DNA from 2 places in the Variovorax sp. AC103 genome. Region 1 is predicted to be linked to the other one. Evidence: riboswitches for the same ligand, from Rfam matches in the RefSeq annotation. Region 1 holds a riboswitch; the other holds the start of a gene.
The links. A riboswitch is a leader RNA that binds a small molecule or an ion and turns the genes downstream of it on or off. The one in region 1 is predicted to bind glycine.
Positions count from the first base shown of each region.

Region 2: another riboswitch for glycine. It lies ahead of AC0IYU_RS20720 (D-amino acid dehydrogenase); the one in region 1 lies ahead of gcvT (glycine cleavage system aminomethyltransferase GcvT).

Region 1 is NZ_CEEDFC010000005.1:298,366-305,795, forward strand. It holds gene AC0IYU_RS10020 (MFS transporter) at 1-1,111, shown strand, start outside; gene AC0IYU_RS10025 (YybH family protein) at 1,287-1,742, shown strand; gene AC0IYU_RS10030 (hypothetical protein) at 1,843-2,385, shown strand; glycine riboswitch at 2,419-2,509, shown strand; glycine riboswitch at 2,522-2,634, shown strand; gene gcvT (glycine cleavage system aminomethyltransferase GcvT) at 2,680-3,867, shown strand; gene gcvH (glycine cleavage system protein GcvH) at 3,910-4,281, shown strand; gene gcvP (aminomethyl-transferring glycine dehydrogenase) at 4,411-7,320, shown strand; gene AC0IYU_RS10050 (DUF3014 domain-containing protein) at 7,368-7,430, opposite strand, start outside.
Region 2 is NZ_CEEDFC010000014.1:115,499-122,928, reverse strand. It holds gene rfbC (dTDP-4-dehydrorhamnose 3,5-epimerase) at 66-614, opposite strand; gene rfbA (glucose-1-phosphate thymidylyltransferase RfbA) at 611-1,507, opposite strand; gene rfbD (dTDP-4-dehydrorhamnose reductase) at 1,535-2,425, opposite strand; gene rfbB (dTDP-glucose 4,6-dehydratase) at 2,422-3,501, opposite strand; glycine riboswitch at 3,746-3,862, shown strand; gene AC0IYU_RS20720 (D-amino acid dehydrogenase) at 3,955-5,256, shown strand; gene AC0IYU_RS20715 (FIST signal transduction protein) at 5,266-6,546, opposite strand; gene AC0IYU_RS20710 (PhaM family polyhydroxyalkanoate granule multifunctional regulatory protein) at 6,592-7,329, opposite strand; gene AC0IYU_RS20705 (aminotransferase-like domain-containing protein) at 7,398-7,430, opposite strand, start outside.

The DNA.
Region 1 (7,430 bases):
GCCTTTCATGGTGCTGGAGCGCGGCTACAGCTACACGGCCGTGAGCGGGCTGATGCTCGCGGCGACCGGCCTGTCGAGCGTGGTGCAGCCGCTGTTCGGCCTGTACGCCGACCGCCACCCGCGCAGTTGGCTGGTGCCCACGGGCTTCCTGGTGGCCGCGCTCGGCGTGGTGCTGGCGGGCATCAGCCAGAGCTACCTGCTGACCTGGATCGCCATCGCGCTGTGCGGGCTGGGCATTGCGGCCTACCACCCGCCGGCCACGGTGGCGGCACGTGCGGCCGGCGGGGCCTCGCAGAAAGCGATGAGCGTGTTCTCCGTCGGCGGCACCATCGGCGCCTCCTTTCCGCCGGTGCTCGCGGCCACGGTGGTCGGTGGTGGAGGCCTGTCGCGCAGCTACCTGCTGGGGGTGCCGGCGCTGGCGATGGGCGTGGTGTGGCTGCTGGCGAATGCGGGGCGCGGCGCTGCGTCCGCCGCCACGGCGGCCGCCGCCCGCAAGGCCGCCGGCGAGGTGCTCAAGCCCCACAACGACTGGCGCGCCTTCGGGCTGCTGGTGGCGACCATCGTGGGCTGGTCGATCCCGTACGTCACGGTGCTGTCGATGCTGTCGCTGCGCATCACGCGCGACCTGCACGGCACGGCCTTCCAGGGCGCGGCGGCGCTCACCGGCTTCACCGCCGCCGGCGCGGTGGGCGTGCTGCTCGGCGGCTGGCTCGGCGACCGCATCGGGCGCATGGGCACCATCCGCAGCGGCTACCTGCTCGCCCTGCCGTCGCTCGCCGGCCTGGTGCTCGCAACGACCCCCGGCTGGGCGCTGGCCTGCACCGCGCTGCTCGGCATGAGCATGTTCCTGCCCTTCGCCGCGCAGGTGACGCTGGCGCAGGACTACCTGCCGCGCAACCCGGCCACGGCCAGCGGCATCACGCTGGGGCTGGCGCTGTCGGTGGGCGGCCTGGTGTCGCCGCTTTTCGGGATGCTGTCGGACGCGCGCGGCCTGGGCGTGACGTTCACCGCGGTGCTGTGCGTGCTGGGCGCGGCGACGGTGCTGGCGCTGCGGTTGCGCAACAGGGCGATGCCGGCGGTGCCGGCGGGGGCGCAGCGCGCTGCGACCTGAGCGCCACCGTCGCCCATGGCCGTCGAATGTCGCATTGCGCGCCTTATGCTCGATTCAGCGAGCATCGAGCGGCAGCCCGACCTGGCGGGGTGATCCAGCAGCGGGAGGTGTCGTTCGAGCGCTACCGTTTCGGCCGATGATCGGGACCGACAAACGACAAGGAGGAGACTTCGCCATGCACCGATCACTGAGTTGCCTCCTCGGCGGCACGCTGCTGGCCATGGCCGCCTTCGGCGCCACGCCGGCGGCGACAGGGCCGCAGCCCGCACCGACCCCGGCGAACCCGGCCGCTGCCATCGCCGAGATCGAGACCGCCGTGCGCAACTGGGCCGCAGCCTGGTCCGCGCGCGACGTGGCGCGCTACCTGGCCACCTATGCGCCCGACTTCACGCCGCCCCGCGGCCAGGACCGCAAGGCCTGGGAAGCCGACCGCCGCACGCGCATCGCCGACAAGGCCACCATCCGCGTGGACATCGACAACCTCGTCATCAGCGTCACCGGGCAAGCCGCCAGCGCAAGCTTTCAGCAGACCTACACCGCCGACAAGCTGCGCGAAAAAAGCCGCAAGACGCTGGAACTGCAACGCGTGGGCAACCAGTGGCTCATCCGCAAGGAAATCGCGGGCGGATGACGCCGCCAAAGACCGTTGCCCGTGCAAACCAAACGGTTCATGAAGATGTCACCGCTTGCAACGATGCTGCAGCCCTCGACTCCCGAAAGCTGTGGCTGCCATGTTCCCCACCAAGACCGACAAGGCCCGCGATGAACTCCAGGGCGGCCAGCGCACGCTCAGCCAGCGGGAGCGCGCGCTGTTGCTCATGGCCGACGGCCGCCGCTCGCTGACCGACTTCAGCCCGCTGTTCAGCACCCGCGACGAGGCCGAGCAGGCGCTCCAGGCGCTGGTGCAGCGGGGCTACCTGCAAGACCCGCAGGCCGCCGCGGCTGCGGCTGCGCAGGCGGCACAGGCCTTGACCGTGCCCGCCGCCGACACGATCCAGGTCAGCACCTCGGCCGACAGCTTCGACGGCAAGCGCTCGCTGGCCACCACGCGCATGTTCCTGTTCGACATCTGCGAGCGCATGTTCGTGCGCCGCGACCCCAAGTTCGCGCTGCAGATGCGCGACGCCCTGCGCGAGGCGCGCGACCGCGAGGCCATGATGACCATCGCCGCGCTGATGCTCAGCGAAATCGAGAAAGCCGCGGGCCCGGAGCGCGCCGAATCGCTGCGCGAACGCATCGACCGGCTGCTGCCGCCGGCTGAAATCGTTCACTGAAGCGAAAGCCCTGCGCACCGCGATCCACTACACTCGCCCGGGTCAGGAGAGAGCCCCGCGCGACGGGGCCGCCGAAGGCGCAGGGGTTTCCCGAACGCTCAGGCAAAAGGACTGACAAGGCGCCGGTACACACCGGCGTTTCCTTGCTGGAGAGAGGCCGCCGTACCGGAAACGATGCAGCGGCCCACCGAAGGAGCAAACCCCGATCGTGGGGCGAATCTCTCAGGTAAAGCGGACAGCAGGGGTGGCCCATGGCTTGCGTCATGGATTTCGTCTGCCCCTTTGGAGTGCCCCATGGCCTCTTCCGCTGCCTCCGCTGCTTCCGCCCCCGACACTGCGCTTCTCAAGACGCCGCTGTACGACCTCCACGTGGAGCTCGGCGCCCGCATGGTGCCCTTTGCCGGCTACTCGATGCCGGTGCAGTACCCCGCCGGCCTGATGGCCGAACACAGGCACACACGCGACGCGGCCGGCCTGTTCGACATTTCCCACATGGGCCAGCTGCGCCTGGTCGGCCCCGACGCCGCAGCGGCTTTCGAGACCCTGATGCCCGTCGACGTGATCGACCTGCCCGCCGGCAAGCAGCGCTACGGCCTGCTGCTGAACGACGAGGGCGGCATCCTGGACGACCTGATGTTCTTCAACGAAGGCAACGGCTCGCTCTTCGTGATCGTCAACGGCGCCTGCAAGGTGGCCGACATCGCGCACATCCAGCGGAAGATCGGCGCGCGCTGCGAGGTGCAGCCCCTGCCCGACCACGCCCTGCTCGCGCTGCAGGGCCCGCAGGCAGCGGCCACGCTGGCGCGGCTGTCGCCCGGCATCGAGCGCTTCGTGTTCATGACCGGCGGCGCGGTGCAGATCGGCGGCATTCCGGCCTTCGTCACCCGCAGCGGCTACACCGGCGAAGACGGTTTCGAGATCTCGGCGGCGGCCAAGGACGCCGAGGCGCTGGCCCGGCTGCTGCTGGCCCAGCCCGAGGTCAAGCCCGTCGGCCTCGGCGCGCGCAATTCGCTGCGGCTCGAAGCCGGCCTGTGCCTGTACGGCAACGACATCGACACCACGACCACGCCGGTCGAAGCCTCGCTCAACTGGGCTATGCAGAAGGTGCGCCGCGCCGGGGGCGCGCGCGAAGGCGGCTTTCCGGGCGCCACGAAGATCCTGGCCCAGCTCGCCGCGGCCACCCCGGGAGCCGCCGGCCACACCGACCACGACACGCTCAAGCGCAAGCGCGTCGGCCTCGTGGCGCTCGAACGCATTCCGGTGCGCGACGGCACGGTGCTGCAGTCCTTCGAGGGCCACGACATCGGCGTCGTCACCAGCGGCCTGCTCGGCCCCACGGCCGACCGCTGCGTGGCCATGGGCTACGTGGCCACCGCTTTCGCGGAGCCGGGCACGCGCCTGCAGGCCATCGTGCGCGGCAAGCCGGTGCCCATGGAAGTCTCGACCCTGCCTTTCGTGCCGACGCGCTATTTCCGCGGCTAGGCTCTGCACCCCCGAATCATTTTTTCCACGAGGAGTTTTTCCATGAGCATCAAGTACACCAAGGACCACGAATGGGTGTCGGCCGAAGGCGGCGCAGCCACCGTCGGCATCACCGTACACGCGCAGGACGCGCTGGGCGACGTGGTGTTCGTCGACCTGCCTGAAGTCGGCAAGACCTTTGCTCAGGGCGAAGTCGCCGGCGTCGTCGAATCGGTCAAGGCCGCGGCCGACGTGTTCATGCCCGTGTCGGGCGAGATCGTCGAAGTGAACGAAGCGCTGCGCGCCGACCCCTCGCTGGCCAACAGCGACCCGCTGGCCAGCGGCTGGTTCTTCAAGGTCAAGCTGAGCGAACCCTCACAACTCGACGCCCTGCTGGACGCCGCCAGCTACGACAAATTCGCGGCCGAATCCTAGAAATGTTCGCCCCTCGGCTTGCCACTTCGTGTGCTTCGCCAGCCCCCATGGGGAAGGCGCGGCCCGCCTTGGGGCGGCCCGGCGGCGACCGCTGAGTCTTTCTTCTTTTTTTAGCCGATCCATCACGCCATGCCGATTCCCGCCCTTCCCTCTTTGCAAGAACTAGAGAACGCCGAAGAATTTCTCGCCCGCCACATCGGCATCGATGCGGCGGACGAGGCGCGCATGTTGCCGGTGATCGGCTCGGCCACACGCGCGGAGCTCATCGACGGCATCGTGCCGGCGGCCATCCGTCGCGCCAAGCCGATGCGGCTGCCCGCGCCGGTGACCGAGGCCGACGCGCTGGCCGAGCTGAAGGCGCTGGCGTCGAAGAACAAGGTGTTCAGGAGCTTCATCGGCCAGGGCTACTACGGAACGCACACGCCGGGCGTGATCCTGCGCAACGTGCTCGAGAACCCTGCCTGGTACACGGCCTACACGCCCTACCAGGCCGAGATTTCGCAGGGCCGCATGGAAGCCCTGCTCAACTTCCAGACGATGGTGTGCGACCTCACGGGCATGGCCATCGCCAACGCGTCGATGCTCGACGAAGCCACGGCCGCGGCCGAGGCCATGACGCTGGCCAAGCGCAGCGTCAAGAGCAAGAGCAACGTGTTCCTGGTGTCGGGCGACTGCCACCCGCAGACCATCGAGGTCATCAGGACGCGCGCCGCGCCGCTGGGCATCGAGGTCAAGGTGAGCAGCGTGTCGGAAACGCTGCCGCTGCTGATGGTGAGCGGCGAGTTCTTCGGCGTGCTCGCGCAGTACCCCGCCACCACCGGCCACGTGCACGACCTGCGCCCGCTCGCGGGCCATGCGCACCAGTGCGACGCCGCCCTCATCGTCGCGGCCGACCTGCTGGCGCTCACGCTGCTGGTCGCCCCCGGCGAGTTCGACGCCGACATCGTCTGCGGCACCACGCAGCGCTTCGGCATGCCGCTGTGCAACGGCGGCCCGCACGCCGCTTACCTGGCCTGCCGCGATTCGTTCAAGCGCTCGCTGCCGGGCCGCCTGGTGGGCGTGAGCGTCGACACGCACGGCCAGCCCGCCTACCGCCTGGCGCTGCAAACGCGCGAGCAGCACATCCGCCGCGAGAAGGCCACCTCCAACATCTGTACCGCGCAGGTGCTGCCGGCCGTGGTGGCGAGCATGTACGCCGTGTACCACGGGCCCGACGGCCTCACGCGCATCGCGCAGCGCGTGGCGGCGCTCACGGCCATCCTGTCCAAGGGCCTGTCGCAGATGGGCCGCGAGCCGGTCAACGGCACCGCCTTCGATTCGCTCACCGTGAGCACCGGTGACGACACGCAGGCCATCCTGGAGCGCGCGCAGGCCGGCGGCGTCAACCTGCGCCAGCGCCTGCAACACCACCTGGGCATCTCGCTGGACGAGACCACCACGCGCGCCGACGTCGAGACGCTGTGGGCACTGTTTGTGCCCGCCGGCACCGCCATGCCGCGCTTCGACGACCTGGCCGCCAGCGCCACGCCGCTGATCCCCGAGGACCTGCGCCGCACCAGCGCCTTCCTCACGCATCCGGTGTTCAACACCCACAAGAGCGAAACCTCGATGCTGCGCTACATCCGCAGCCTGTCCGACAAGGACCTGGCGCTCGACCGCAGCATGATCCCGCTGGGCAGCTGCACCATGAAGCTCAACGCGACCAGCGAGATGATTCCGATCACCTGGCCCGAGTTCGCGAACATCCATCCTTTCGCGCCGGCCGACCAGCTGCAGGGCTACGCCCAGCTCGACGCACAACTGCGCGCCTGGCTGTGCGAGGCCACCGGCTACGCAGGCATCAGCCTGCAGCCCAACGCGGGCTCGCAGGGCGAGTACGCGGGACTGCTGGCCATCAAGGGCTTTCATGAAGCCAAGGGCCAGGGCCATCGCAACATCTGCCTGATTCCGTCTTCCGCCCACGGCACCAATCCGGCCAGTGCGCAGATGGTCGGCATGCAGGTGGTGGTGACGGCCTGCGACGCGCAGGGCAACGTCGACATGGACGACCTGAAGCGCGCCTGCGAGAAGCACAGCGACCACCTGGCCGCGGTGATGATCACCTACCCCAGCACGCATGGCGTGTTCGAGACGCGCGTGAAGGAACTCTGCGAGCTGGTGCACGCGCACGGCGGCCGCGTGTACGTGGACGGCGCCAACATGAACGCGCTGGTCGGGGTGGCCGCGCCGGGCGAGTTCGGCGGCGACGTGAGCCACCTGAACCTGCACAAGACCTTCTGCATTCCGCACGGCGGTGGCGGCCCGGGCGTGGGCCCGGTGTGCGTGGTCGAAGACCTGGTGCCATACCTGCCGGGCCATGCGACCGCAGGTGTGGCTTCGCAAGGCGTGGGGGCCGTGTCCGCCGCGCCGCTGGGCAATGCGGCCGTGCTGCCGATCAGCTGGATGTACTGCCGCATGATGGGCGCCAAGGGCCTGCAGGCCGCGACCGAAACGGCCATCCTCAGCGCCAACTACATCAGCGCGCGGCTGAAGGACCACTACCCGACGCTGTACGCGAGCCCCAACGGGCACGTCGCGCACGAGTGCATCCTCGACCTGCGCCCGCTGAAGGACACCAGCGGCGTCACCGCGGAAGACGTGGCCAAGCGCCTGATCGACTACGGCTTCCACGCGCCCACGCTGAGCTTCCCGGTGCCGGGCACGCTGATGGTCGAGCCAACGGAAAGCGAGCCGCTGGTCGAGCTCGACCGTTTCATCGACGCGATGATCGCCATCCGCGGCGAGATCCGCCGCATCGAGGAAGGCGTGTGGCCGAAGGAAGACAACCCGCTCAAGCACGCACCGCACACCGCGGCCAGCCTGCTGGGCACGGAATGGGCCCACCCGTACTCGCGCGAACTCGGCGCGTTCCCGCTGGCCGAACTCAAGAACGCGAAGTACTGGCCACCCATCGGTCGTGTGGACAACGTGTACGGCGACCGCAACCTGTTCTGCAGCTGCGTGCCGGTGGGCGACTACAAGGAAGCCGAAGAGGCCTGACACAGACGCGGTGGCGGCGCCTGAAAACGCCGCCGCACCGCGGTCCCTCAGCCCTTCTTTCTTGCCACCTCGCCCGTGGCAACCTGCTGGCGCAGCCCGCGCAGGCTGGC
Region 2 (7,430 bases), on a different contig from region 1:
GCATGAGAGAGGAAAACCGAAGGGTGCGCCCGAGAAGCGCCCGTGCCGGCGCGCCGCGCACGGCGTCATTCAAATACTTCGGCGTCGGCCAGGCGTTTGCCCGTCTGGTCCTTGGCGGACAACACGAAATCGGCCTGAAGGTCGGGCCATGCGATGGCGATCGCCGGGTCGTTCCAGGCAATGCAGCGTTCGTTGGCCGGGGCGTAGTAGTCGGTGGTCTTGTACAGGAAGTCAGCTGTATCGCTCAGCACCAGGAATCCGTGCGCGAAGCCCGCGGGCACCCACAGTTGCTTGTGGTTTTCTTCGCTCAGTTCCTGCGACACCCATTTGCCGAAGGTCGGCGACTTGCGCCGGATGTCCACCGCCACGTCGAGCACCGCGCCCCGCACCACCCGCACCAGCTTGCCCTGCGGCTGCTGGATCTGATAGTGCAAGCCACGCAGCACGCCCTTGACCGAGCGCGAGTGATTGTCCTGAACGAAATCGACATGGTGGCCGACCGCTTCGTCGAAGGCCTTCTGGTTGAAGCTTTCGAAGAAGAAGCCCCGCGCGTCGCCGAACACCTTGGGTTCGATCACCAGCACATCGGGAATGGCCGTCGGCGTGGCCTTCATGACCGCACCTCGTCGTTCAGCAGGTGCCGCAGGTATTTGCCGTAGCCGCTCTTCTCCAGCGGCGCCGCGAGCTTTTCGAGCTGCTCGCTGGTGATGAAGCCGTTGCGCCAAGAGATTTCCTCGGGGCACGCAATCTTCAACCCCTGCCGATGCTCCAGCGTCGCGATGAACTGGCCCGCTTCCAGCAGGCTGTCGTGCGTGCCCGTGTCCAGCCATGCGTAGCCGCGCTGCATGATCTGCACGTTCAGCTGGTCGAGGTCGAGATACGCCTGGTTGACGGCGGTGATCTCCAGCTCGCCGCGCGCGCTCGGCTTCACGGCCTTGGCAATGTCCACCACCTGGTTGTCGTAGAAGTAGAGGCCGGTGACCGCGTAGCTGCTCTTGGGCTTCAAGGGCTTCTCCTCGATGCTGCTGGCCTTGCCCTTGGCGTCGAACGCGACCACGCCGTAGCGCTCCGGGTCCTGCACGTGGTACGCGAACACGGTGGCGCCCGACGGCTTCTTGTCGGCGTCGGCGAGCAGGTTCACGAGATCGTGGCCATAGAAGATGTTGTCGCCCAGCACCAGTGCGCTCGGCGAGTTGCCCACGAACTTGTCGCCGATGAGAAAGGCTTGCGCCAGGCCGTCGGGACTGGGCTGCACTGCGTACTGCAGGTTGATGCCCCACTGGCTGCCGTCGCCCAGCAATTGCTGGAAGCGCGGCGTATCTTGCGGCGTGCTGATGATCAGGATGTCGCGCATGCCGCCCAGCATCAGCGTGCTGAGCGGGTAGTAGATCATCGGCTTGTCATACACGGGCAGCAGCTGCTTGCTGAGCGCCAGGGTTGCCGGATGCAGGCGGGTGCCCGAGCCGCCGGCCAGGATGATGCCCTTGCGTTGAGTCGTCGTGGTCATGCTTTTCTTCTCGTGTGAATTCACGCGTCAGAGCGTTTCGCGCAGCATGCGCGCAACGCCGTCCTGCCAGGGGGGCAGGCGCAGCCCGAAGGTGGTCTGCAGCTTGGTGGTGTCCAGGCGCGAGTTGTGCGGGCGTTTCGCCGGGGTCGGGAAGGCGCTGGTCGGCACGGCCTCGACGGCATCGGGGCCGGCCTTGAGCTCGACGCCGGCCTGCTGCGCCAGGCCGAGCACGAAGCGCGCATAGCCGTGCCATGTGGTTTCACCGCCGGCAATCGCGTGATAGAGACCGGCTTTCGTGGGGTCCTGCAGCGTTGCCCGGATGGCGTGCGCCGTGACGTCGGCCAGCAGCTCGGCACCCGTGGGCGCGCCGAACTGGTCGTCGATCACCGTGAGCTTGTCGCGCTCCTTCGCCAGCCGCAGCATGGTCTTGGCGAAGTTGCCGCCGCGCGCCGCATACACCCAGCTCGTGCGAAAGATCAGGTGCCTTGCGCAGTACTGGGCCACCAGTTGCTCGCCCTCGAGCTTGGTCTGGCCGTACACGCTCAGCGGGCCGGTCGCGTCGTCTTCCTTCCAGGGTGCGCTGCCGCTGCCGTCGAAGACGTAGTCGGTCGAGTAATGCACCATCAGCGCGCCGATCTGCTGCGCCGCCTCGGCCACCACGCCGGGCGAGGTGGCGTTGAGCTTGCGCGCGAACTCGGGCTCGCTCTCGGCCTTGTCGACGGCCGTGTGGGCCGCCGCATTGACGATCACGTCGGGGCGCACCTTGAGCACCGTGTCTGCCAGCTGCTCGGGGCGGCTGAAGTCGGCATGAAAGTCGGTGCTGTCGAAATCGAGCGCCACCAATTCACCCAGCGGCGCCAGGCTGCGCTGCAGTTCCCAACCCACCTGCCCGCCCTTGCCCAGCAGCAGCAACTTCATGCCGCGGCCTTTGCCGGTGCGGCGTCGTACTGTTTTTCAACCCACTCGCGGTAGGCACCGCTTTGCACGTTGCGCACCCATTCGCTGTTCGCGAGGTACCACTCGACGGTCTTGCGAATGCCGGAGTCGAAAGTCTCGGCGGGCTTCCAGCCGAGTTCGCGTTCGAGCTTGCGCGCGTCGATGGCGTAGCGGCGGTCGTGGCCGGGGCGGTCGGTGACGTAGGTGATCTGTTCCTTGTAGGGCTTGCCGCCGGCCTTGGGGCTCAGTTCGTCGAGCAGCGCGCACACGGTGTTGACGATCTCGATGTTGGGCTTCTCGTTCCAGCCGCCCACGTTGTACGTTTCGCCGAGCTTGCCGGCTTCGAGCACGCGGCGGATGGCGCTGCAGTGGTCCTTCACGTAGAGCCAGTCGCGCACCTGCATGCCGTCGCCGTACACGGGCAGCGGCTTGCCGGCCAGGGCGTTGACGATCATCAGCGGAATGAGCTTCTCGGGGAAGTGGAACGGACCGTAGTTGTTCGAGCAGTTGGTGGTGACCACCGGCAGCCCGTAGGTGTGGTGCCAGGCGCGCACGAGGTGGTCGCTCGCGGCCTTGCTGGCCGAGTACGGGCTGTTGGGTTCGTACTTGTTCTCTTCGGTGAAGGCGGGGTCGGTCTTGGAGAGCGAGCCGTAGACCTCGTCGGTGGACACGTGCAGGAAGCGGAAGGCACTTTTCTGGTCGGCAGGCAGCGCGCTCCAGAAGCCGCGCACGGATTCGAGCAGGCGGAAGGTGCCGAGCACGTTGGTCTGCACGAAGTCTTCGGGGCCGTGAATGGAGCGGTCCACGTGCGATTCGGCGGCGAAGTTGACCACGGCGCGCGGCTTGTGCTCGGCCAGCAGGCGGTCGAGCAGCGCGCTGTCGCCGATGTCGCCCTGCACGAAGATGTGGTTCGGGTTGCCCTTGAGCGACGCGAGGGTCTCGAGGTTGCCCGCGTAGGTCAGCTTGTCGAGGTTCATGACCGGCTCGTCGCTGTTCGCGATCCAGTCGAGTACGAAATTGGCGCCAATGAAGCCAGCGCCGCCGGTAACCAAGATCATGGGGTCCCCTGTGTTTGAAGCAATTGCCCTGCGGCAAATCAACTGGTGATTATCCCATTGGGCCGACAGGCCGAAACACAAGGCGTTACCGTTCACTTCAGGCCGTGTTTACAATCGGCCACACTGCAGGAGAGCGGGCCACCCCGGTGGCCCTACCGAAGGCGCAAACTCCCATGAACGCTCAGGTCGGCCCGACGAGGTCTTCGAAGAAGATTTCGGCAAGGGGTCAGTACTGCATCAACTGACAACGCCGTCTGGAGAGTCATCGCACCACGCCCAGTGGCAACGATGCACCGAAGGAGCAAACCCGCTGCGGGCGCAGGGGGTGAATCTCTCAGGTACCGAGGACAGGGGGAGCGGCAACTTGGACCACGGCCGTCCGGTTGCCTGCTATTGATTCAATAGCACACCACGCCCGTCGTTCAAGCGCTTCAACCTCAAGAGGTACTTGAAATGCGCGTGATCGTTCTTGGCGCCGGCCTGCTCGGCGTGACTTCGGCCTACTACCTCCAGCAACTCGGCCACGAAGTGACCGTGATCGACCGGCAGGCCACCCCGGCCGCCGAGACCAGCTTTGCCAACGGCGGGCAGATTTCCGTCAGCCATGCCGAACCCTGGGCCAACCCGGGCGCGCCGCTCAAGGTGCTGCAATGGCTGGGCAAGGAAGACGCCCCGCTGCTGTTCCGCATCCGCGCCGACATACGCCAATGGCTCTGGGGCCTGCAGTTTCTGCGTGAATGCACGCCCGCGCGCACCCGCCACAACATCGCGCAGATCGTGCACCTGGGCACCTACAGCCGCGACACCTTGCAACAGTTGCGCCGCGACACGCGCATCGACTACGACCAGCGCACGCAGGGCATCCTGCACTTCTACACGACGCAGAAGGAATTCGACGGCGCCCTCGCCCCCGCCGAGCAGATGCGTGCCCTGGGCTGCGAGCGCCAGGTCATCTCGGCCGACGAGGCGGTGAAGATCGAGCCCGCCCTCGCCCACATCCGGCCCAAGCTGGCGGGCGCCACCTTCACGGCCGAAGACGAATCGGGCGACGCCAACCGCTTTGCACGCGAGCTTTCCAAGCTGGCGGCTGCGGCCGGCGTGAAGTTCCTCATGGGCCACACCGTCACCGCGCTGCGCGAGGCCGGTGGCCAGATCGACCACGTCGAGGTGACCGACCACGAGGGCCGCTTCCAGCGCATCCGCGGCGACTCCTTCGTCATGGCGATGGGCTCGCTGAGCCCGCTGCTGGCCGCGCCGCTGGGCATCCGGCTGCCGATCTACCCGGCCAAGGGCTACTCGGTGACGCTGCCCGTGAAGGACGCTTCCAAGGCCCACCAGGTCTCGCTGACCGACGACGAGTTCAAGCTGGTGTTCTCGCGCTACACGTCGGCGTCCGGCGACCGCCTGCGCATTGCCGGCACGGCCGAGCTCAATGGCTACGACCGCGACCTGAACCCGGTGCGCTGCGAAGCCATCGTGCGCCGCGTCGAAGAACTGTTCCCCGGCGCCGGCGACACCACGCAGGCGCAGTTCTGGACCGGCCTGCGCCCCGCCACGCCGAGCAACGTGCCGCTGATCGGCAAGACAAAGCTGCCGAACCTGTTCCTCAACACCGGCCACGGCACGCTCGGCTGGACGCACGCCTGCGGCTCGGGCAAGTCGATCGCGCGCATCGTGAGCGGGCTGGCGCCCGAGGTCGATTTCGCGTTCACCGGCATGCCTGCGCCCAGGCTGCGCGTGCTGCAGCCGGCGTGATCGCCAAGGTCAGTCGTTGCTGGTGAACACCGTCAATACGCCGGTGTAGCCATACAGATGGTGGCGGGCAATTTCGCCCGCCGCAAAGAACCCGACCAGCGGCACGTCGCCCAGCGCATGGCGCACGATCTGCAGCTCCGCGCCGGGCGCGCCGAAGTGCGGCCCGCCGCGTCCGGAGCAGCTCACGTACACAGCCCCGGCAATGCGCCGCGCCGGGTGCGGCGCGGCCTCGGCCTCGCCTGCGGCCACGGCGCGCGCGGTGGCCAGCGTCTGCTCTTCAGGTTCCAGCTCTTCGCGGATTTCGGCGCAGATGCGCATCAGGTCGGCCCGCGCGGCCTGCGCGTTGCGGCGGCAGAAGGTCAGGCGCATGCCGGCCTCGGCCGTGTCGGCAATGGCGATGCCGCGTCGCGTGGGGTCCAGGCCGATGATGTGGCGCACCAGCACGTCGGCGCCCAGGTCGCCGGTGCGGCGGATGCCGTCGCTGCCCGCGTCGGCCAGCCCCACCAGCGTGTTGCGCACCGCGTCGATGGCCTCCTGCGGACGCTCGAGCGACACCTGCAGGTCGGCCAGCAGCACGTCGAGCGCGGGTTCGCCGTCGAGCTTGAGCAGCAGGTTGCCGTCGGCCTCGGTGATCTCGCGCTCGCGCACCGCGCCCGAACGCAGCGGCTGGCAGCCCTGCGTGACGCGCGACACCACCCGCACGCCCTCGCCGAACACCACGCCCGACATGCCGCCCGAAAACACGCCGCCCGCCGCGCCGTGCCCGCGGATGTTGCCGTTGCCGCCGATGGCGAACTGCAGCGAGCCGTGGCGGCCCGACGACAGCCCGCCGAACAGGTAGCCGGTGTCGGTGCGCCCGGCCATCTCGCCGATGAGTTCGGTCAGGTCGGGCGTGGCGGGGTCGGCATGCACCAGCGCCGTGTGCGCCTCGAAGCCGCTCATTTCGGAGTTGCCCAGCGGCGCCACGCCCGAGAACACGCGGTACTGGTCGCTCGGCAGCGCGCACAGCATCAGGCTGATGCCGGGTTCGTCGAAGTACTCGGCGTTGTTGGCCGACACGCCGATGCCGACCGTGCCCGACCAGTCGGTCACCTCGGGCAGCTCGGCGCTCAGGTGGTCGAGGATGTCCTGCGCGTCGGTGGCGTAGTGGTCGGTGATGTAGAGCAGCCCCAGGGTGGGCGCCGACGCGTAGTCGGGAAGGGCCATCTGTGCGCGCAACTGCGCCAGCACGAGGCCGGCTGCCATGCGCCACTGCGGATGGGTGGCATGACCGGAGGGAAACAACTTCATGATGCGTGCCGACCCGTTCTCTTCAAAAAATATCCGTGTATGACGTCAGCGCCGCGCGGAGGTTCGCTTGCGGGCGGCGGTGGCGGGCTTCTTTTTGGCGGCCGGGGCCTTGCTTGCGGCGGCCTTCTTTGCGGCGGCGGGCTTGCGCGCGGCCGGCGTGCCCATCGCCTTGACGGCATCGGCCAGCGGCTGGGCCATGGCCGGCACCTTGAGCTGCGCCGCGTCCTGCAGCGCCGTGCTGGCGATCTGCTGGAACTGCTCGGTGAGCGCGCCCCACCACTGCATGGGGTCGACCACGCCGGCATTGCCGGCCTTCGGCCTGGCGCGCGACTTTGCCGGTGCCGCTTCTTCCTCGGGTGATCCGGCTTCGGCTTCTTCCGCTTCTTCCGCCTCTTCGGGCTCGGGTGCCGAGGCAGTTGCACCGGCTGCAGCCGCCGGCGCCATCGCGGCGGCCTGCTTGGTGAAGGCGCTGGCGATGTCTTCCATGCGCACGTTCATGCCGCGCAGCGTCGACAGGGTCATCTTCTGCACCTCGAGCGCCTGGATCGTGGCCTTGAGCGCATGGCCGTTCTGCTCGAGCCAGTACTGCACGGTCTTGAGTTCCTGGATGCGCTTGTCGACCTCTTCCACGCTCAGCGTGGGCGCCACCCAGCTCGCCAGGCTCGGAATGCCGGGCACCGCGCCGGCGCCGGCCCCTGCGGCCGCCCCCCCGGCAAGGTTCTTCAGGAAGTCGAATCCGGGGACGAACTGGCTGAAGTCGAAGGGCTTGTTGGCGTTGCTCATGGGGGGTCTCCAGGCTGGGTTTTCTTGTGTTGCCAGCTTACTCCAAGGCCCCGGGCTTTTCGCGGCCGTCAGAGCTCGCCGCGCACCTTGCTGAACACCTT